Regions from separate parts of the Rossellomorea sp. H136 genome, predicted to be linked through region 2. Evidence: riboswitches for the same ligand, from Rfam matches in the RefSeq annotation. Region 2 holds a riboswitch; the other holds the start of a gene.
What was found. A riboswitch is a leader RNA that binds a small molecule or an ion and turns the genes downstream of it on or off. The one in region 2 is predicted to bind S-adenosylmethionine.
Positions count from the first base shown of each region.

Region 1: linked by a shared signal. The riboswitch ahead of ACYH0O_RS23980 (sugar ABC transporter substrate-binding protein) and the one ahead of mmuP (S-methylmethionine permease) in region 2 are both predicted to bind S-adenosylmethionine.

Region 1 covers NZ_CM166371.1:4,782,711-4,793,994, reverse strand. The annotation lists gene icmF (fused isobutyryl-CoA mutase/GTPase IcmF) at 1-1,505, shown strand, start outside; gene ACYH0O_RS23995 (hypothetical protein) at 2,005-2,187, shown strand; gene rpoE (DNA-directed RNA polymerase subunit delta) at 2,348-2,917, shown strand; gene ACYH0O_RS23985 (CTP synthase) at 3,411-5,015, shown strand; SAM riboswitch class I at 5,216-5,322, shown strand; gene ACYH0O_RS23980 (sugar ABC transporter substrate-binding protein) at 5,418-6,503, shown strand; gene ACYH0O_RS23975 (sugar ABC transporter ATP-binding protein) at 6,520-8,055, shown strand; gene ACYH0O_RS23970 (ABC transporter permease) at 8,024-9,013, shown strand; gene ACYH0O_RS23965 (DUF2529 domain-containing protein) at 9,295-9,828, opposite strand; gene ACYH0O_RS23960 (response regulator) at 10,032-10,394, shown strand; gene fdaB (class IIb fructose-bisphosphate aldolase FdaB) at 10,575-11,284, shown strand, end outside.
Region 2 covers NZ_CM166371.1:1,258,990-1,270,273, forward strand. The annotation lists gene thiD (bifunctional hydroxymethylpyrimidine kinase/phosphomethylpyrimidine kinase) at 1-381, shown strand, start outside; gene thiE (thiamine phosphate synthase) at 378-1,034, shown strand; gene ACYH0O_RS06325 (TetR/AcrR family transcriptional regulator) at 1,174-1,797, shown strand; gene ACYH0O_RS06330 (ABC transporter ATP-binding protein) at 1,800-2,501, shown strand; gene ACYH0O_RS06335 (ABC transporter permease) at 2,501-4,717, shown strand; gene ACYH0O_RS06340 (hypothetical protein) at 5,266-5,505, opposite strand; gene ACYH0O_RS06345 (hypothetical protein) at 5,518-5,667, opposite strand; SAM riboswitch class I at 5,804-5,910, shown strand; gene mmuP (S-methylmethionine permease) at 6,005-7,417, shown strand; gene mmuM (homocysteine S-methyltransferase) at 7,386-8,336, shown strand; gene ACYH0O_RS06360 (amidase family protein) at 8,707-10,200, shown strand; gene ACYH0O_RS06365 (Gfo/Idh/MocA family protein) at 10,266-11,204, opposite strand.

The sequences.
Region 1 (11,284 bases), 1.4 Mb from region 2:
AGCGTCAGTTTGCAGGGGAAGGCACACCTGAACGGACGAATCGCCGTTTCCATTATCTATCTAAGGATGATGATGCGAAACGCCTGAGTACAGCCTTTGACTCTGTAACCTTGTATGGTGAAGATCCGGATCACCGCCCGGACATTTACGGTAAGGTCGGAGAGAGCGGAGTGAGCATCTGTACACTTGAAGACATGAAGAAGCTGTATGCCGGCTTTGATCTATGTGCGCCTTCTACGTCGGTATCCATGACGATCAATGGTCCGGCACCGATCATCCTTGCCATGTATATGAACACGGCGATCGATCAGCAGATCCGCATGAAGGAAGAGGAGCTTGGCCGAGTCCTGACAGTGGAAGAATACGTGGAAGTGAAGGAACAAACCCTTCAAGTCGTCCGTGGTACCGTGCAGGCAGATATTTTAAAAGAAGATCAAGGACAAAATACTTGTATCTTCTCAACGGAATTCGCCCTTCGCATGATGGGTGACATTCAGCAGTACTTCATCGATCATAAAGTACGAAACTATTACTCTGTTTCGATTTCCGGCTACCATATTGCAGAAGCGGGAGCCAATCCGATTTCACAGCTTGCCTTCACACTGGCGAACGGGTTTACTTACGTAGAATACTATTTAAGTCGCGGAATGGACATCAATGCGTTTGCACCAAACTTATCGTTCTTCTTCTCGAACGGTCTGGATCCCGAGTATACGGTGATCGGCCGTGTGGCCCGCCGCATTTGGTCAACGGTGATGCGTGATAAATACGGCGCCAATGAGAGAAGTCAAAAGCTGAAGTATCATATTCAAACATCCGGTCGTTCTCTTCATGCCCAGGAGATTGACTTTAACGATATCCGTACTACGCTTCAAGCCTTGATGGCCCTGCAGGATAACTGTAACTCCCTGCATACCAATGCCTATGATGAAGCTATCACGACACCTACAGAGGAATCCGTCCGCCGTGCCATGGCGATCCAGATGATCATCACGAAAGAACACGGATTATCCAAAAATGAAAATCCGCTTCAAGGATCGTTCATCGCAGAAGAGCTGACCGATCTGGTGGAGGAAATGGTTCTGACCGAATTTGATCGCCTGAATGATCGAGGAGGCGTACTTGGATCGATGGAAACTCAGTATCAACGAGGGAAAATCCAAGAGGAATCCATGTACTACGAAATGAAAAAGCATTCCGGAGAACTTCCAATTGTGGGAGTGAACACGTACCTGAATCCAACTCCACCTTCAGAAGAACAAATGGACAGCATGGAACTTGCACGTGCAACGAAGGAAGAAAAAGAAACACAAATCCATAACCTGCAAGACTTCCAATCACAACATAAAGATCAATCCGAAGAAGCACTGACCCGCTTAAAACAAGCTGCAGTGAACGGAGGAAACATCTTTGAAGAACTCATGGAAACAGTAAAAGTAGCCAGTCTCGGCCAAATAACACGCGCCCTCTACGAAGTAGGCGGACAGTATCGCCGTAATATGTAAAGAAATCATGAAGAAGTGGAGACTACTGTAGGGGTGCAGTGGTCTCTTTCTCTAGGCGGGCAATCTATATGATGATCAATGGACATATTCATAGCGATGGGGGAGTTGTGTTTTATTAAGACTGTTTTCTATAATAAATAGGTCTGCCTTGTGATTAGAAAGTAATGTTAGCTAAGTTGATTCTCGCTGCAGGTGCTCGACTCCTGCGGGGATAGCGGGAAAGTTGAGACCCCCACAGGGCAAAGCCCGAGGAGGCTCAACTCACGCCACGCGGAAATCAACCACTACTCGCTTTTTTTAAGATCGATAAAGTTTATGAGAATAGTCGAGAATAAAAATAACTCAACAAGTTTAAAAAATCCAAATATCGTCTATCCTTTAAACAAAATCAACCAATTTTAACACGATCTTAATAGTAGTCAGGTATCATTTCCTATATAATGAAAATTGTCAGATTAGTGAGAGGATAAGAACGATACATACGTTTGGATGTGAGACTGTGAAGACCATTTTTCGTTATATACTATTAGCCATCATCATATTTGCTGCAGTACTTCTATATCAATTGCAATTAGGAGCGATTCCTTTTTTTCTACTCTCTTTCTATCTTTTCTATGAAGCCTTCCGTGTGATTCGAAACGGAGAAAAAGAAGAGAAATGGGAAAGCAGCAGACCCTCCTGACGCCAGTTGTGAAAAAAATGCAAGAAAAACCAGATAGGTATAGCATAAAGTCTTTTCTATTGTTTATAATGATGAATATGGTTAAAATTGATAATGGAGAAATTTTGCCCTTTTTTACTCTACTTAGTAGAGTCTGAAATAGAGAAAGGAAGTGCGTTAATTGAGTCTTAAGCAGTTATCCAAAGAAGAATTACGTCAAACATCATTCATTGAGTTGGCACATGAGATTTTAACAGAGAAAAAGAAAGCGATGCCTTTCGAAGACGTAGTCAAAGAAATTAAAGGTTTGCTTGAAATCTCTGAAAAAGAGGTTCGCAGCCGCTTACTTCAATTCTACACGGACCTTAATGTCGAGGGACGTTTTATTGCGATGGGCGATAACAGTTGGGGATTAAGAGAATGGTATCCGGTGGATCAAATCGAGGAAGAAACCGTTCCAACGATGAAATCCAGCAAAAAGAAAAAAGCGAAGAAAAAAGACGATGAAGATTTAGATCTTGAAGATTTCGATGACCTGGACGATGAAGATCTTGATTATGATGATCTTGATGACACGGACGATGACGATGATCTGACAGATGATGACGATGTAGATGCCGTTGACGACGATGCAGATGAAGATCTGGACATCGATGAAGACGAGGAAGAACTTGAAATCGATGAATTCGATGAAGACGAAGAAGAAGAAGAAGAAGAAGAAGATCTTGATGAGGAAAAGGACGATAAGTAATCTTCACCTCAGTTAAACATCAGACGCACCTATCAAAAAGCGCTTTTTGCCTTTTTGATAGGTTTTTTTATGGTCTTGAACCTTGTGCACCGAGTGATGCTATTGATTGAAAATTCCCTCATCATTCTATACTTGACTTCTTTCTTTGAGGAAGGTAGTATTTTATTTGGGCTCCTTAAAAAAGGACGAATTATGTATACAATGCTCCCCTTACATGTTTTGTAAGTGGGGCTTTTTTTATTTTATAAGAAGAAAGCTTTGCCGTAACAGGGTATTGTCTATTCCTTTATGTGTGGCGGATCGATTCTTTAAGACCCCTTACATTTTTATGTATATTGATAATAAGAGGCTGTCTTTTAACTGGATTATGCAGATGAATTTATATTAAGAGAATGGACTTGTCCTTCTTTGAACAAGATAAATTCATGACATACCTACAATAGACACCCTCTACTTTTTTTGAACCAAACTTACTTTGAAGGGGGACATATACATGACTAAGTATATTTTCGTAACAGGCGGCGTAGTGTCGTCACTAGGGAAAGGGATCACAGCAGCGTCCCTTGGAAGACTATTGAAAAACCGTGGAGTGAGTGTCACGATCCAGAAGTTCGATCCATACATCAACGTGGATCCGGGAACGATGAGTCCCTATCAGCATGGTGAAGTATTCGTAACAGATGATGGTGCGGAAACGGATCTTGACTTAGGTCACTATGAGCGTTTCGTTGACATTAATCTGACGAAATATAGCTCTGTGACAACGGGTAAAATCTATTCAACTGTACTGAAAAAAGAGCGTCGCGGTGATTATCTTGGTGGTACTGTACAAGTTATCCCACACATCACCAACGAAATCAAAGAACGCGTATACCGCGCTGGACGCGAGACGAATTCAGATGTCGTGATCACGGAAATCGGTGGAACGGTCGGGGATATCGAATCTCTACCATTCCTTGAAGCGATTCGCCAGATCAAGAGCGATGTAGGCCGTGACAACGTGATGTACATCCACTGTACTCTTGTACCTTACATCAAAGCAGCGGGTGAAATGAAAACAAAACCGACTCAGCATAGCGTAAAAGAGCTTCGCAGTCTAGGTATCCAGCCAAATGTCATCGTCGTGCGTACAGAAATGCCAATGACTCAAGACATGAAAGACAAAATCGCGTTATTCTGTGATATTGATAAAAATGCTGTCATCGAAGCAATGGATGCAGACACGCTTTACTCTGTACCACTTGCGCTTCAGGATCAAAAGCTTGATGAAATCACATGTCAGCACTTGAAACTTAACTGCCACGAAGCAGACATGACCGAGTGGAATGAACTCGTTGATCGCGTGAAAAACCTGTCTCGTAAAACAAGAATCGCCCTGGTAGGGAAATATGTAGAGTTGCAGGATGCATATATCTCAGTTGTGGAAGCCCTTCGTCATGCCGGTTATCATTTCGATAGCGACATTGAAGTAAGATGGTTGAACTCTGAGCTGATCGACAGCGCAAACGTAGCAGAAAAACTGGCGGATGTAGATGGAATCCTTGTACCAGGCGGTTTCGGTGACCGTGGAGTAGAGGGGAAAATCGCTGCGACTCAATATGCCCGTGAAAACAAGATTCCTTTCCTTGGAATCTGCCTTGGAATGCAGCTGGCATCTGTAGAATATGCACGTAATGTCCTCGGTCTTGAAGGAGCTCACTCTGCTGAGTTGGATCCTGAAACGCCATACCCGGTCATCGACCTGTTACCGGAACAAAAGGACATCGAAGATCTTGGTGGAACACTGCGCCTTGGACTATACCCATGTAAGCTGACGAAAGGTTCAAAAGCCTATACGGCCTATGATGGAGAAGTGGTTTACGAGCGTCACCGCCACCGCTTCGAATTCAACAATCACTACCGTGAGCAAATGGAAAAAGCCGGCTTCATCTTCTCAGGCACAAGCCCTGATGGCCGTCTTGTGGAAATCATCGAGCTAAGCGACCACCCATGGTTCGTCGCATCTCAGTTCCACCCTGAATTCACATCACGCCCGACACGTCCGCAGCCTCTATTCAGAGACTTCGTGGAAGCATCACTTGCGTATGGTGAGAAATAAGATTTCTTTCGGAACTGCTCTCCCTGGTTTGGGAGGGCGGTTTTTTTGTTATATTGGGTAATTTAAGAAAAATTAAGAAAAATTTTGTCAACTCTTCTTTAATCCTCTATAGAAAATTCCTAAAAAGAATATTGACAATATTCCCACATATCGTTAATATATCGATTATAGCGAAAGCGAACTATACCAAATTTCATAATCTCTTATAAAGAGTTGGCAGAGGGACTGGCCCGATGACGCCCGGCAACCTACCGTACACACGGAAAGGTGCTAAAACCTGCAGGAAGAATTTCCTGAGTGATAAGAGTACGTTTATTTATATATAAACCTCTTTTCTCTTGGGAAAAGGGGTTTTTTTATTTGAAAAATTGAGGTATATCACCTCGGGAGGAGAAAAGAAAGATGAAAAAAACGACATCATTACTCGTATTACTCGCACTTATTTTCAGTTTAGTGGCTTGTCAGCCAAAGGTATCCCAGGAGGCGGACGCAGACAGTGGAGATAAGAAGGAAGCAACGTCTGATCATCCGTTAGCCAATAAAAAGATTGCCCTAATTATGCAAATCAATTTAGGGACATTTTCCGCTCAATACATAGAAGGTGTCAAAGAGCAGGTAGAGAAGTTTGGTGGAAAGGTTCAAGTATTTACGTCTGAAGGAGATTTGGCAAAAATGTCTTCTAACCTGGATGCGGCCATCAATCAAAAGTTTGATGGGATCCTTATCGATCATGGGACGAAAGAAGCACTGCAATCAGGGGTGGAAAAGGCGAAGGGACAAAGCATACCGGTTGTCGTGTTTGATGCGGATGTTGCAGCAGAAGAGGTGACGGTCCTCGAACAGGGGGATCAGCAAATGGCTGAACAAACCTTGACGAAGCTTTCAGATGAGCTTGGCGGTAAGGGTGAGATCGTGAAGATTTGGGTTGCGGGATTTGCACCGATGGAAAGACGCCAAGTGGCCTATCAGGAGTTTTTAGGGGGAAATCCCGACATTAAAGAGGTGGCAGCATTTGGAGCAGCTACTCAAAATACAGCACTCGATACACAGGCACAAATGGAGGCGATTCTGAAACAGTACCCGAATAAAGGTGACATCGATGCTGTCTGGGCTGCCTGGGATGAATTTGCGAAAGGCGCCGTCCGGGCAATCGAAGCGGCAGGGAGAGAAGAAATCAAAGTATATGGAATCGACATGAGTGATGAAGACCTGCAAATCATTCAAAAAGAGGGAAGCCCGTGGGTGGCATCGGCAGCCGTTGACCCGAAAGATATCGGCCGCGTGCAGGTGCGTTTCTTATATCAAAAGCTGGGTGGTCAAGATACACCTGAGAAAGTAAAGCTTGAGCCGGTCTTTATTGAGAAAGAAGCATTGCCTGAAGAAACGATCACGACAGATCAATTACACGAGCATGTAGATGGCTGGGGAGCAAGTGAGCAAGGCTATACAGATGAATTGAAAAACCTTGAAGGATCGTTCACAGAATAGAAAGGAGTTAGAAGAGATGACGTCTCCACTGTTAGAAATGATTGATATCAATAAAACCTTCTCAGGAGTGAAAGCCATAAAGACTGCAAGCTTCGATGTGAAAGAGGGAGAGGTTCATGCTCTGTTGGGGGCGAATGGTGCAGGTAAAAGCACGCTGATGAAGATTTTATCAGGAGCCTATGTGCAGGACAGCGGAGACATCATCCTTCACTCTGAGAAAAGAGACTATCAATCTCCGAAAGAAGCGAAGGAGCATGGCATTCATTGCGTATACCAGGAAGTGGACACGGCCATTGTCCCTGAACTATCTGTAGCGGAAAATATCGTCCTTGATCGGTTCTCACAAAAAGGCTCCTTCTTTATTACAAAGAAGTCATTAAAGAAAGAAGCGTTGGAGGCACTCAGACGCATCGGGGCAGAAGCAATCCCCCTCGGGCAGCCTGCGTCACATTTAAGTCTCGCTGAAAAGCAGCTGGTGCTCATTGCCAGGAGCCTGCTTCAAAAAGCGAAAATATTGATTTTAGATGAACCAACGGCACCATTGAGTTCATCTGAGACGGAAAAATTATTCCGTGTCATAGAAGATTTAAAGAAAGAGAGAGTAGGGATCATCTTCATCTCTCACAGACTCCCTGAAGTATTTGAGCTTTCGGATCGCATTACAGTCATGAGAGACGGAGAGACCATTGGAACGTACGAAACCCACTATACCACCTCCCAGAAAATCATTGAAGCCATGCTTGGAGGAACATATAGAGAAGAGTTTCAGAAAAGAAGGCTGCCAATTGGTGAAACACTTTACGAAGTGAAAGGGCTGGGAGATGGACAAAAGGTAAAGGATATCCATTTATCCGTAAAAGCAAGTGAAGTAGTCGGAGTGGTAGGACTTGTGGGAGCGGGAAAAACCGAGCTTGCCAAAGCCTTATTTGGAGCATCTCAGGTAGAATCGGGTGACCATTTTCTGAAAGGGAAGAAGCTCAGAATTCACTCTCCCCGGGATGCCGTTCAAAATGGTCTGGCACTTATACCTGAAGAAAGACGAAAAGAAGGGTTGTTCATTCATGAATCCGTGCAGCACAACCTTAGCTTCCCTTCTTTAAGAAAAGTTTCCAACTGGTTATGGATCAACGGACGCAAAGAACGTGAGCTGGCCCGTGAAAAAATCCGATCCCTGGGAATAAAAACCGCTCATGAAGGAATCCAGGCGAACTTTTTAAGTGGGGGAAATCAACAGAAGGTTTCAATCGGAAAGTGGCTTTCAGATGAAGCTTCGGTGTTTTTATTTGATGAACCGACGAAGGGTGTGGACGTGGGAGCGAAGAAGGAGATCTTCTCTCTGATTCAATCCCTTGCAGAAAAAGAGAAGGGCATTCTCTACTTTTCCTGTGAAATACAAGAAATCCTGGCGATCTCGGACCGGATTCTCGTCATGTATGATGGCCGGATCGTCAAAGCACTGACAAAAGAAGAAGCAACTCAAGAACTCATATTGTTTTATGCTTCAGGAGGGATCCAAGCGCATGAAAGGCAAGATACTCGACTTACTATTTAAATACGGTGCCATCGTGTTGATGGCCGCAATTCTTATATTTTTCAGCTTATATAACCCATTTTTCTTCACATATGGAAATCTATCAGACATTCTCCGCTCAATTTCCATCGTCACATTGGTCGCCATCGGGGTTACCTTTACCCTTGTCGTGGATGGCTTTGACTTGTCAGTGGGTTCAACGGTTTCCCTGTCTACCGTTGTGACGGCTTCTTTGATGGTCTGGTATGAAGCTCCGTTGTGGATCGTGCTCCTTGTTCCATTGTTGGTGGGAGCGGGAGTCGGGTTATTCAATTCGCTATTGATCGTGAAGTTTGGAATTCCGGATTTGCTTGCTACACTAGGGGCCATGTATATCATTTCAGGTGTCCATCGGACGTATACAGAAGGATACTCGATCTACAATAATATGCCGATGACAACTGGTGGGACAGCACCTGGGGAATTTTCCGAAGCCTTCCTCTGGATCGGCCAGGGAAAGTGGCTTGGATTGCCGGTACCGGTATGGATCATGCTCGTGTTGGTCGGTATCGTCTATGTAATCATGCATTTCACGAGATGGGGACGCGTTTTGTACATGACAGGAGGTAACGCGGAAGCGTCTCGCTTATCAGGTGTCAGAGTGACGCGGGTGAAATTGATTGCCTACGTTCTCTCAGGTATATTCGCATCGATTGGAGGAATCCTGTTCACGGCCCGGGTCGGATCAGGACAGATGGATGCCGGTGCCCCGCTCCTGATGGAAGCAGTCGCCGCTGTGTTTGTCGGCTTTTCCGTCTTGGGTGCAGGAAAACCGAATATCCTCGGAACCTTCTTTGGGGCAGCCTTGATAGGAGTCCTCCTGAATGGATTGACGATGATGAATCTACCATACTATGCATTTGAAATAATTAAAGGAAGCGTACTGGTATTGGCATTGGCAGTGACGTATGTGCATGCCAGGAAGGTGCGTGGGGCTTGAATTTGTTGTGGGGAGAGGGCCTTTTAATGGTGCCTCTCTTTTTTTTGTGAAAATCAACCTTTGGTGCCACATGGAATCCAGTAGAAATGTGTATGGGAAAGGTTATCGACCGTTATCGGAATTTATCAACCTTCATATCGTTTTATCAACCGTTCTTTCATTATATCAACCTTATTTTCAAGATATCGATCGTTCTACAATGAACGACAACTTTCGCGGAGTGCGTCTATCAGAACATATCATTAAAAAACCCGTCCCCCAACCAGGAACGGGCCTATCTTCTACTCCTCAAACTCCTCCAACATCTCACGGATCACAAACCCAAGGGCAAAATAAAGATAAAGGGCCGCCATGCTGGAAGGAAAGCTCACCCGCTCACCGATCTCATCGCCTGGAAGCATGCCCTTGATCACTTTCGTATCTAAATGAACATCGGCTAAGTCCACCAGATTCTCTTCATTCTCTTCACCCTCTACCAACCCAGAGACTGCCGCGAATGGGACACCTTCATCAGCCAGTTTTTTCCCTAACTCCACGGCATCCTCATCAGTTGAAAAACGGCTGACGACTAATACTCGATCAGCTTCCGTCAGCGGGATGGAACCATTGTATCTTTTAGCGGAAGGAAGAGGTTCAGCTCCAAACAAGGCCTCGGCTGTGACAGCTTCCATTTCCCCGTAGCCCTTAATATAGATATTTCCTTGTCCGATGGCGGCTTGAGCCAGCAGGCGGGCACCGTCTTCGATTTCGAATTCCTGCTTATCATAAATGCGTTTGAACAGTCCAGTTAACTGTGTCGTGAACATTTTTATCATGGAATAAACTCTCCTTATATATTTGCTTCGACATTTGTCATCGTAACGCTTATTATAAAGGGGAAAAAGGTCTTAAGTAAAATCTTGATTAGAAGCAGGATTTTTTACAGTAAAAAGAGAATTAGTAATAAATATACAATTATTAGTCGGTTATTTAGCTCAGTAATACATAATTTACTTTAATACGAAGGGGATTGAGACGGATGAACGAGAAAATTCTTATTGTAGACGATCAATTTGGTATTAGGATTCTATTAAATGAAGTGTTACAAAAGGAAGGCTACCAAACATTTCAGGCAGCGAACGGAATCCAGGCGCTTGAAATTGTAGATCAGCATTCCCCTGATTTGGTTTTGCTGGATATGAAAATTCCGGGTATGGATGGGATCGAAATTTTGAAGAGAATGAAGCAGAAGGATGCAGATATCCGCGTCATTATTATGACTGCGTACGGGGAACTGGACATGATTCAGGAAGCAAAGGATCTGGGAGCGCTTACTCACTTTGCGAAACCGTTTGATATCGACGACATCAGGCAGGCTGTGAAACAATATATTCCAGCTTGATAGTATTATTTGAATAGTGAAAATAGTAGTATTTTTATCAATTCGCCTCTGCAGTTGGTAAAATCAATTCTGTTTTGGTATGATACAAGTGAAATTGTAAACAATGTCACATGGTGCTATAAATAACACCGCCATTTCTACTAGAATGGTTCACTGACTGAATAAAAGGAGGAAATTACTATGCCTTTAGTTTCAATGAAAGACATGCTAATTCAAGCAAAAGAAAACAGCTATGCGGTAGGTCAATTCAACCTGAATAACCTTGAGTTCACTCAAGCGATCCTACAAGCTGCTGAAGAAGAAAAATCACCTGTCATTCTTGGTGTTTCTGAAGGGGCAGCACGTTACATGAGCGGCTTCAAAACAGTTGTGAAAATGGTTGAAGGTCTTATGGAAGACTTAAACGTCACAGTACCTGTGGCTATTCACTTAGACCATGGTTCAAGCTATGACAAATGTAAAGAAGCAATCGATGCAGGTTTCACTTCTGTCATGATCGACGCTTCTCACGGTCCTTTCGAGGAAAACATTGAAATCACTTCTAAAGTGGTTGAATATGCCCACTCTAAAGGTGTTTCTGTTGAAGCTGAGCTTGGAACTGTTGGTGGGCAAGAGGATGACGTAGTAGCAGATGGCGTTATTTATGCAGATCCTAAAGAGTGTCAAGAATTGGTAGAGCGTACTGGTATCGATACACTAGCTCCTGCACTTGGTTCTGTTCACGGTCCTTACAAAGGTGAACCGAATCTTGGATTCAAAGAAATGGAAGAAATCGGTGCAGCGACTGGAGTACCTCTAGTACTTCACGGTGGTACTGGAATTCCGACAAAAGACATCCAAAAAGCGATCTCTTACGGAACAGCTAAAATCAACGTAAACACTGAAAACCA
Region 2 (11,284 bases):
GTAATCACCGGTATAAAGATTGAAACACTGGACGATCGAAAAGATGCCTCTAAGATGCTGATTGAAATGGGTGCCAAATCAGTCGTCATAAAAGGTGGACATGCCGATGGTAAGCAGGTGATCGACCTCTTTTATGATGGTACTACGTTCGAGGAAATGGTCTCACCGAGAATCGAGACATCTCATACCCATGGTACAGGATGCACCTTCTCGGCTGCGATTACTGCTCAATTGGCTAAAGGAATGGACATCAAGGAAGCGGTCAAGACGGCTAAAACGTTTATCCGGGCAGCCATTGAAAACCCGCTTGGTATTGGGAATGGTCATGGTCCGACGAATCATTGGGCTTATAATAACAAGACATTAGGTGAAAGGAAATGATGGATAAACGAGAACAATTAGAGGATTTTCTTACTCTTTATTTTATTATGGGTAGTACAAACTGCCTGAAAGATCCGGTCTATGTGTTAGAACAAGCAATAGAAGGTGGGATAACCCTTTTTCAATTCCGGGAAAAAGGCTTGGGTGCCTTAGAAGGACAGGAAAAGATGAAACTTGCAGAAAAATTGCAGAAGGTTTGTAAGGACGCCGGGATCCCTTTTATCATAAATGACGATGTGGAATTGGCTTTAGCCATTGAGGCTGATGGGGTTCATATCGGTCAAGAAGATGAAAGGGCAAGTATGGTCCGGGAAAAAATCGGTCACAAACGGCTTGGGGTCTCCACTCATACTCTTGCCGAAGCGCAGCAAGCGATTGCCGATGGGGCGGATTACTTAGGACTTGGTCCCATCTATCCCACCCTTTCAAAAGACGACACAGTCAAAATTCATGGCTTGAACATCATCAAAAGCTTTCGAATAAACGATATTCCTATCCCGATTGTGGGGATTGGAGGCATAAGCTCAATGAATGCCAAAGAAGTCATCGATGCTGGTGCGGACGGAATATCGGTGATCTCAGCCATTTCAGGTGCCGAAAACATCACAGAAGCGGCGAGAGAATTGAAGAGAGCCGTTCGTCCCGCCCGATAAATATGAAACCAGGCCTGCCCCAACGCGTTAGCTCAATTAACGTGTTTAGGCAGGCCTTATTTGACATTCAAAAAAATACCAACTAAAATATGAATAGATTCATAAATGAACGTGTTCATATTTTAGGAGGAACAACAATATGGCAGGATTACGAGAAGATAAAAAACGGCAAACACAGCAGAACATTATGGAAGCGGCGAAACATATTTTTTCTGAGAAGGGATACCAACAGGCATCGATGGCTGAAATTGCAAAGGATGCCGGGGTAGGAACCGGGACCATTTATAATTATTTTCCTTCTAAGGGATCATTGCTGCTCCGTATTTTTACAGAAGAAGCCGAGGAGATGAAGGGGGCACTCGATGATCCATACGAGGATGAAGGTGATTTAGTACAGAGTGTGATTGGAGCCATGCACGAGTTTGCGGAGTTTTTCCAGCACTATCCGAAAGCGTTTTGGCGTGAGCTGTTTCACGTGATGACGGAGGAAGTGGAGGAAAGTATTCGCCTGAGGCAGGGGTTATTCGGCATCGATGAAGAGATGATGAAATGGATCATGTTTATGATCGAAAGCCATTCAGATTGTTTTCTCGTCAAGGTTGACCCACAGGAAGCGGCTTATGCCATCTTTAGTGCAGCCATGTCGGATACGATGTTTTACATGTATAACGAATCCATGAGTCACGAAGAGTACAAGGAACAGCTGGCGAGGCATATAGGATTTTTATTTGAAGGGAAAATAAAACCGGGAAAGAAGGAATGAAGATGAGCATCTTGAGTATCAATGGAGTTCATAAAACCTATCAAAGCGGCCAAACCACATTTCAAGCTCTGACGGATATTCACATACAAGTGGAGGAGGGAGAAATTGTCGTCATTCTCGGTCCTTCCGGTTCGGGGAAATCCACCTTGTTGAATGCCATTGGCGGCATTGATGGGATTGATTCCGGAAGTATCAAGATCAATGAGAAGGATATCACCCAGTTGAATGATCGTCATCTCGTGGATTATAGACGGGAAGACGTTGGATTTGTCTTTCAAATGTATAATCTGATCCCGAATTTAACGGTCTATGAAAATATCGAATTGACGGCGAATCTCACTCCAAAGGCATTGTCAATTCCAGAGGTGATTGATGCCGTTGGATTGTCGGGGATGGAGGATCGCTTTCCGCGTGAATTAAGCGGAGGGCAGCAGCAGAGAGTATCGATCGCCCGTGCTGTCGTGAAAGCTCCGAAACTATTATTATGTGACGAACCGACGGGAGCTTTGGATTCCGGCACATCAAAAGAAATTTTGCAGCTGATTGAGAAAGTGAATAAAGAGTTTAACACTACAGTCCTCATCATTACACATAATCAAGCGATCAAAAGCATGGCGAACCGGGTCATCACACTTAAGGATGGGAAAATTGAATCCGACTTGGTCAATGAACATCAAACCTCTGCTGAAGGGGTGGAGTGGTGATGCCTCTTCGAAAAAGACTCTTTCGGACCATTATGGAAAAGAAGGCGCAGTTTTTCTCTGCGTGGTTTCTGATCGTGATCAGCTCCATTGTGTTTTACTCATTTACCTCAGCTGGAACGAATCTCATTGATAATTTACAGATGTTTTTTAAGGAGAATAAGGTTGAAGATGCTCAATTCATTACACAACAGCCTTTGAAAGATATCAAAGAAATTGAAAAACAGAATGGGGCCGAAATTGACGAGAGGTATGTAGCGGATGTCCCATACAGTAAAGATACGACACTCAGGATGTTGGATGCCACTGAGGATGTCAATCTCCACTCTGTCGTGGAAGGTGAAAACCTGTCCTCGGAGCGGGATATCTTAGTGGATAAAAGTTTTGCCAAAGCTCATGACATTTCGATAGGAAACGAGGTTGAACTGGGAGGGGAAACATTTCGTGTTGCAGGATTTATGGCGATCCCGGATTACATCTATCCATTACAGGAAGAAACGGGCTTTCTGAAAAATCCTGATGCATTCGGTGTCGCGATCGTGAAACAATCTGTTGTATCAAAATGGGAAGATCATCAGATTTACTATAGTGTCCGCCTTTCAGTTGCCTCCCCAGAAGAACTGAAGAAGCAAATCAATCAAACGAATCAGATCATCAAATGGACAGATAAAAAAGAAAATAATCGCATTTCCTTCATCAAAGGGGATATTGCCGGTGTCAAAAAGATGGGACAATTTCTTCCGATAGGCATTTTGTTAATTAGTATGGTGATCATTCTCATATTATTGTGGCGTTTAATGAAAAAGGAATATGTGCAAATCGGTACATTGTATGCCCTTGGCTACAGGAAAAGGGAAATTATCCGTCATTATCTCTCCTATGCCGGGATTCTTGCCATCTCAGGGAGTGTCGTGGGCACGATCCTTGGCTGGGTATCCTTGCATCCATTGCTATCAGCTTTTGCGGCTTATTATAATCTGCCTATATTAGAAGTGAAGCCACATGTGGGTTATTTGCTTACGAGCTTATTGTTACCACTTGTTCTGTTCATCCCGTTAACCTATTATTTGGTTCAACGTGTCTTGAAGATCCCGCCCGTAAGTTTAATAAAAGGTGGGGAACGAAAGGTGAAAGTAAGCAGAATGGAGCGGTTATTTAAACTAAAGAAGCTGCCGTTCCGCCGGAAGTTCGTGATCCGGGAAATCATGCGAAACCTTCCAAGAGCGCTCTTTTTGATCATCGGTGTGATATTCGCCACATTATTATTGTTGTTCGGCTTCGTCACGAAGAACTCGATGGAGTACCTGGTGACTGATAATTTTCAACAAGTGTACGACTATGAGTATAGCTATCTATTCAAAGCTCCACAGACTGACCATCCTGAATCGGGACAGATCGGAGCTGTGGCTCCTTTTACCACAGATAAGGAGAGTTTGACGATTACGGGCCTGAAATCAGATAATACAGCCATTCGATTAAAGGACTCCAGCGGGGGAGAGCTTAAGGTCAATTCAGTCATCATGAATAAATCACTCTCGGATAAATTAGGGATTCAAGAAGGAGATTCGATTCATGTGACAAATGAATTGACGGACAAATCTTTTAACCTCACCATTGATCACATAGCAGAATCGTATCTTGGAAATATGATCTATATGCCTCTGGAGGAATTCAACCAATTAAATGACTATCCTTCAGGAAGTTATACGGAGATTTATTCAAACAAAGAACTCACGCTACCGAAAGAAAAGATCGTTTCGACAACCAAATCATCCGATACGATTGACGGATTCAAGGAAATGATCAAGCCATTGAACTATGGAGTAGCAGCGATTGCCTTTGTTGCTGCCATCATTGCTGTCATCATCATCTATATTTTGATTTCCTTATTGATTGAAGAAAATTCATTCAAAATTTCACTCATGAAGGTCATCGGTTATCGGGAGAAATCAATCATGGACATGATGATAGGCTACAATATTTGGTTTATCATCCTTGGATATGTGATAGGTATTCCCGTGACGCTCCTATCGATTTCAGCCTTTATGAATTCGATCACCTCAGAGATGAATGTGACGATTCCCGTAAAGCTGAATTGGATAAGTATCCTTATCAGCTTCTTCATCATCTTGGCATCGTATTATGTATCCCTATGGCTGAATCACCGGAAATTGAAAGGTGTTTCCATGAAGGAAGCGATTAACCGGAGTACGGAATAGTGACAGGTAGTTTGGATTTATGAGTGAGAAATGGCGTTTTATATGAAAATGAGGCTGGGACAAAACTAAAAAACCACGATAAAAATACGAACAATAGAAGTGTAGGTTCTTCATACCGCTAATGATTTCCGTGCAAGACTACGCTTTCCGCGGGTAGCCCGTGAGCCTCCTCGACAAGCCTGCGGGTAGAAAAGCGGAGGGGCTTCGCTCAGAGGCGGTTGGCATAAGGCGGAGCGGCCTTGAAGGCGTTCTTTTCCTTCATGGACGATCTGCCTTATGACATTTGCCTCTAAGCCCTATAGCTGGACAAGTCTCACATAAGCTACTTTCCCGCAGGAGTCTTCGTCTTGCACTCCAATCAACCGCTGGAGACTGCTAAAATCAAATGGACCCAAAATAAATAATAAACCCGAACAAATCTGCACACTAAGAAGCAGGTTTGTTCGGGTTTGACTTAGGCTAAAAAACTTTTGTCCCAGCCTCTTTTTTACGTTATCCTTCGAGTTCAGCGGTTTCGGAATCGTTTGTCCTTCATCCGTTCCATCAGCTCATCTACTGATACCTCTTCGCTTAAAAGATCGGGTCCCACTTTTGAGAGAGACGAATGGGTGCCCGGGCACTTCTTCGTCACGAAGAACCTCTATATCAGATGCACTATAGAGAAGTGCCGATTTATTTTCATTGGCCAACCGGAGCTGGCGGTTTGTTTTCGGGTTTCTGATATACCATTTCCCGTAAAGCTGAATGTGGGAGTAGATCGGGTACCCATTGTCAAAGCGGATGAGCATGGCTTTTCCCTTCTAATCCTCCCTTTTCACGAGTGACTCCTTTAGCAGATCCCCGTAGTCTTCTAAATGAGGGAAGGCAAAATATATATCTTCCACGGTTTTACTTTTAAGAGCACTTTCAACTGAATCTGCGGCTCGTCTGATTTCCGGACCTTCTGGCATGGCGGTTTCTCCTTTTTAATATAGTTGTTCCCTTTTTACACCTCAATGTAACATTCAGATAGGCTGGGCTACCCAGCAGTTTCATGGTCTTGACATTATTCCAATATATTGATAGAGTTTTAAAAAATCTACATATTTCTTATCCAGAGAGGTGGAGGGACTGGCCCTTTGAAGCCTCAGCAACAGGTCTGTGAAGATACTGTGCTAATTCCAGCGGGTGATTCAAACCCTGATAGATAGGAGCAATCTTTTTATTTGTCGGTGACGCACTCGTTCAGGGTGCGTTTTTTGTTTGTTCACTTTTTCCACAATATATTTAGAAGGAAGGGTGTTTTTGATGGGAAACGCAGGACAGAGTTTTAAAAGAGCGATGAAGACACGTCATTTAGTGATGCTTTCTCTTGGAGGGGTGATCGGAACCGGGCTTTTCTTGAGTTCGGGGTATACGATTCATCAGGCAGGACCATTTGGGACGATCCTTGCTTATTTGGTTGGGGCGCTGGTGGTGTATCTTGTGATGCTTTGTTTAGGTGAGCTTTCTGTCTACATGCCAGAAACGGGATCCTTTCATAGTTATGCTGCAAAGTTCATTGGACCTGGGACCGGGTACACGGTGGGCTGGTTATATTGGCTGTCATGGACAGTGGCATTGGGGTCGGAGTTTACGGCGGCTGGCTTGATGATGCAGCGTTGGTTTCCTTCGATTAGTGTATGGATCTGGAGCGCAGTCTTTGCTGCGTTGATTTTTGGACTTAATGCGTTGTCAGTCCGGTTTTTTGCTGAATCTGAATTTTGGTTTTCTTTAGTAAAAGTGATTGCGATCGTTGCGTTTATTGTAATTGGGGTAGGCGCGATCGTCGGATTCATCCCTCTCAGTCATTCAGAGCCCGCTCCGTTTTTCTCGAATATCACAAGTTCAGGGTTGTTTCCGAATGGAGCATTTGCCATTCTGATGACCATGCTTGCCGTCAATTTTGCTTTTTCAGGAACAGAATTGATAGGGGTCGCAGCGGGAGAAACAGAGGATCCATCAAAATCGATTCCTAAAGCCATCCGCACCACGCTTGTGAGATTGATCATCTTTTATGTAGGGACGATTGTAGTATTATCTGCTTTATTGCCGAGTCAGTCAGCCGGTGTATTGGAAAGTCCTTTCGTAGCGGTGCTTGGAGGGATTGGAATCCCGTATGCCGCCGATATCATGAATTTTGTGATTATAACGGCCATTTTATCAGCGGCAAACTCCGGTCTGTATGCTTCTTCCAGAATGCTATGGTCACTGGCTGATAAGCAAATGATCTCACCGGTTTTTGCCAAATTGACAGATCGGGGAATCCCTCTCAATGCGATAGTTTGCAGCATGCTTGGAGGGGGGCTGGCCTTGCTTTCAAGCATCATTGCACCGGGGACGGTCTACATCGTATTGATTTCTGTCTCAGGTCTTGCTGTAGTGATCGTGTGGATGAGCATTAGTGCAGCCCAATTTCTATTTCGTAGACAGTACATAAGGGAAGGAAACGATGTGAAAGACCTTGCTTATCGAACGCCGCTATATCCACTCGTTCCCATTGCGTCATTCCTGCTTTGTCTCGCTTCCTGTATCGGCATTGCCTTTGAGCCCACTCAGAGGATAGCCCTTTATTGCGGAATCCCGTTTATCGCCATTTGTTATGGAAGCTATTATCTCACACAATACGTTAAGAAAAGAGGAAAAGGTTATGTCGAATCAACTGAAGCTAAATCCCATTGATGCTATTTTACAAAAACATTCCCCATTTATTTTAGATGGAGCATTAGCCACAGAGCTGGAATCCCATGGCTGTGATTTAAACGATCCCCTTTGGTCTGCCCGTGTACTCCTTGAAAATCCGGAATCGATTGAAAAGGTTCATGCCGATTATTTCCGTGCAGGAGCTGATTGTGCGATTACAGCCAGCTACCAGGCAACGGTGGATGGTTTTCGAAAGCGCGGAATAGAGAAACCCGAAGCGCTGGAATTAATCAAGAAAACGGTTACTCTTGCCAAACAGGCTAGGGATAACTTTTGGAAGGAAGAGATGGAAAATTCGAATCGGCCGAAACCAATCGTTGCAGGGTCTGTAGGACCTTACGGGGCATACCTTGCTGACGGCTCTGAATACGATGGTAATTATGGAGTATGTGATCAACATTTAGCAGATTTCCATTTTCCAAGAATCGAGGCATTAGTGGAGGCAGGTGCTGATTTGCTGGCGTTCGAAACCATCCCGTCCTTACAGGAAGCAAGGGTGCTAGCTTCTCTTTTGAAAGCATTTCCGGATACCTGTGCCTGGCTGTCTTTTTCATTAAAGGATGGTGATTCGATAAGTGATGGAACGGGGATTGAGGAGTGCGCGCGCGAGTTCATTGATGATGAACAAATCGCTGCGATTGGTGTGAATTGTACACCGATGCCTGCGGCGAATAAAGCGATTAGCGTACTAAGCAGAAACACTGACAAACCAATCATCCTGTACCCGAACTCAGGTGAGACTTACAATGCAGAGACTAAAACGTGGCATGGGGAGGAAGGGGGGTGCTCGTTTGATGAGCAATCAGAAATTTGGTACGAGGCAGGTGCCCGTATCATTGGTGGTTGCTGCCGAACAAATCCGGGTCATATTGAGGCGTTGGCGAAGAGATGGAGATAGACAATAGCACTTACATAGAAAAGCCCAAGTGATAGAATCACTTGAGCTTTTGTATTATTATCGCCACTATCATTTAATAGAAAACGTCTCTTTTATCAGCAAGTCTTCAGGTGATTTCCCGATTTGATCTTGATGGAAGTAATCTGAGACCATTGTCATACCTTGATCTAAAGCGAGGTTTTTGAGTCTTTTACACCAGTATCCATCGGCAGATAAACTCTAATAAAGACGCCGCCCTCAATCATAGGTGCTACTGTATTGGGTGACTACCGTATTTTTTTGTCAACAGTGTTATTGATTTCTATTAAAAAAAGGATATTTTCCCATTATGTAGAAAGTCATAGATACATAATCAATAGGGGTGAGCAGGATGCAAGGTTTTCATTATAAAAACTACGACGGTTTAGGGCTCGCAGAATTAGTGAAGAAAAAAGAAGTTCATCCTAAAGAATTGGTTGAAGAGGCCATTAAAAAAACAGAAGCCCACAACCCGAAGTTGAACGCAGTGATTCATAAAATGTATGAACAGGCGAGGGAGGTTGCAGACAAAGAACTTACTGGAGCATTCGCGGGTGTACCGATGCTATTGAAAAATATCACTCAGGAAATAGAAGGGGAGCCTATGACAGCAGGTTCAAGATCACTTCGAACCTACCGAGCGAAGAAAGATGCAGAGTACACCAGGAGATTGCGGGAAGCAGGTGTGGTTATTCTCGGGCAAACGAATGTGCCTGAATTTGCTTTAGTGGCTGTTACTGAACCTTCACATCACGGTGCGACAAGAAATCCGTGGAACTTGGATTATACGCCTGGAGGTTCAAGTGGCGGTTCAGCTGCTGCGGTAGCATCCGGTATTGTTCCGATTGCGGGTGCCAACGATGGTGGGGGATCTATCAGAATCCCGGCTGCTTATTGCGGGTTATTTGGTTTGAAGCCAACAAGGGGAAGAACACCTGTTGGTCCAACCTACGGAAGAACATGGCAAGGGGCCTCTGTTGAGCATGTTTTAACCCGATCGGTCAGGGATAGCGCTGCCATGCTGGATGAATTAAGAACATATGAGAAGTCTGCGGCATTCTATGCCCCACCATTTGAAGGGAGATACATGGAAGCGTCGCAAACTCCATTAGGCAAGAAAGTAAGGATTGCCTATTCCATAGCTTCTCCCATAGGTACTGAAGTTCATCCCGAGTGCGAAAAGGCTGTTGTGAAAGCTGCTAAATTACTAGAGTCCATGGGTCATTTTGTGGAGGAAAGAGAGGTGCCGGTGGATGGACATAAGATCGCGAGAAGTTTTTTAACCATGTATTTTGGTGAAACCGCTGCTTTGTTAACTTCGTTAGAAGAAGTGCTGGGACGAAAAGCTACCTACGCTGATGTGGAACCCTCCACCTGGATCCTGGGTTTGATTGGAAAGGCCACTCCCGCTGAAGAATTTATCCTTAGTATTAGGGAGTGGGACAAAGCAACTTATCAAATGGAAACATTTCATGAAACGTATGATTTCTACCTTACTCCTACAGCAGCTTTTCCACCAGCCAAGATAGGAGAACTGGAACCGACCCAATCAGAGAAATTCTTGATCAGTTCAATAGGGAAATTGGGACTTAGAAGACTGTTGAAAAAGATAGGAATCGTTGATCAGATAGCACAGAAAAACCTGATGCGTACCCCTTTTACACAGTTGGCCAATTTAACAGGACAGCCGGCCATGTCACTTCCGATACATCAAACTTCTGAAGGGCTGCCGGTCGGAGTCCAGGTGATGGCAGCAAAAGGCAGAGAGGATTTGCTGTTGCAATTGGCTGGAGAGATTGAGAAGTCTGAGCATTGGTTGCAAATAGAGAAAAACCCTTTGTTTTAGAAAAGGGGAAGGGGGGACAGGGGCATTCCATATCCCAACATCCCCTTTCCCCTCTGTCTGTCCTACTATTCAATCATCCCGACGATCCTCTCACAAATCTCATGGGTAACAAGTGAATCCTCAATCGATGGGTCAGGGGTTGTACCATTTTCCACACACTCTATGAAATGATCCACTAAATCATAAAACCCACGCTTATATAAGGTAGGCTCCCAATCTCCAAATGAAGAAAGGCGGACTTCTTTATTATGATAATGAGTCGTTTCAACGAGACTGTTGACGACATATTTATGATGGCCTGCGGAGTACTCGATGATTTCTTCCGTCACACCGCCGTCCCGGTTCATGATCCCTACTGAGGTGCACTCCTCGCCGATGAGCTGGACGACTAAATGGTGGAGCATATCATCTTTTTTTAGATACTGAACCTTTACATCCTGGACCTCAGTGTCCATTAAGAATCGCAGAGTATCTACAACGTGGATGAAATCTTCTACGACGAACCTGGTGACGTAATCAGGTAAAGCGTATCTGTTTTTTTGCATAAGAAGGAAGCTCGGTTTGCCTTGTTCTTTAAGTTCTCTCACTTTTGGTATGAATCGTCTGTTAAAACCGACCATGGCGATTTTGTCCCTTTCTTTTGCGAGCTGGACGATTCTTTCGGTTTCGTGAAAGTTCAAGGAAATCGGCTTGTCTATGTAAACGCTGATGCCATTCTCGAGTAGTTTTTCCGTTATTTCAAAGTGGGCTTCAGTAGCCGTACTTACAAATGCTGCGTCAATATTGGTAGCAATCAGTTCTTCAACACTCTGAACCTGTTCCTTGATCCGGTATTTAGTTGCAAGAGCATTAAGGGTTTCGGGATTCCTTGTGCAAAGCACGAGTTCGATTCCTTCTTTTTCAGAGAGAACTGGCAGGTAGGCTTTCTTGGCGATATCCCCCAGTCCAATAAGTCCGATTTTCATGTTTTTCACCCCATTGTTTTTTGTGTAACGTTCTTTCATTATATTATTCTCTATTTATATATCAAATCAAAGAGTGATCAAGATGCTGGTTATGTTGGGAGGGGTCGCATAAACACGAA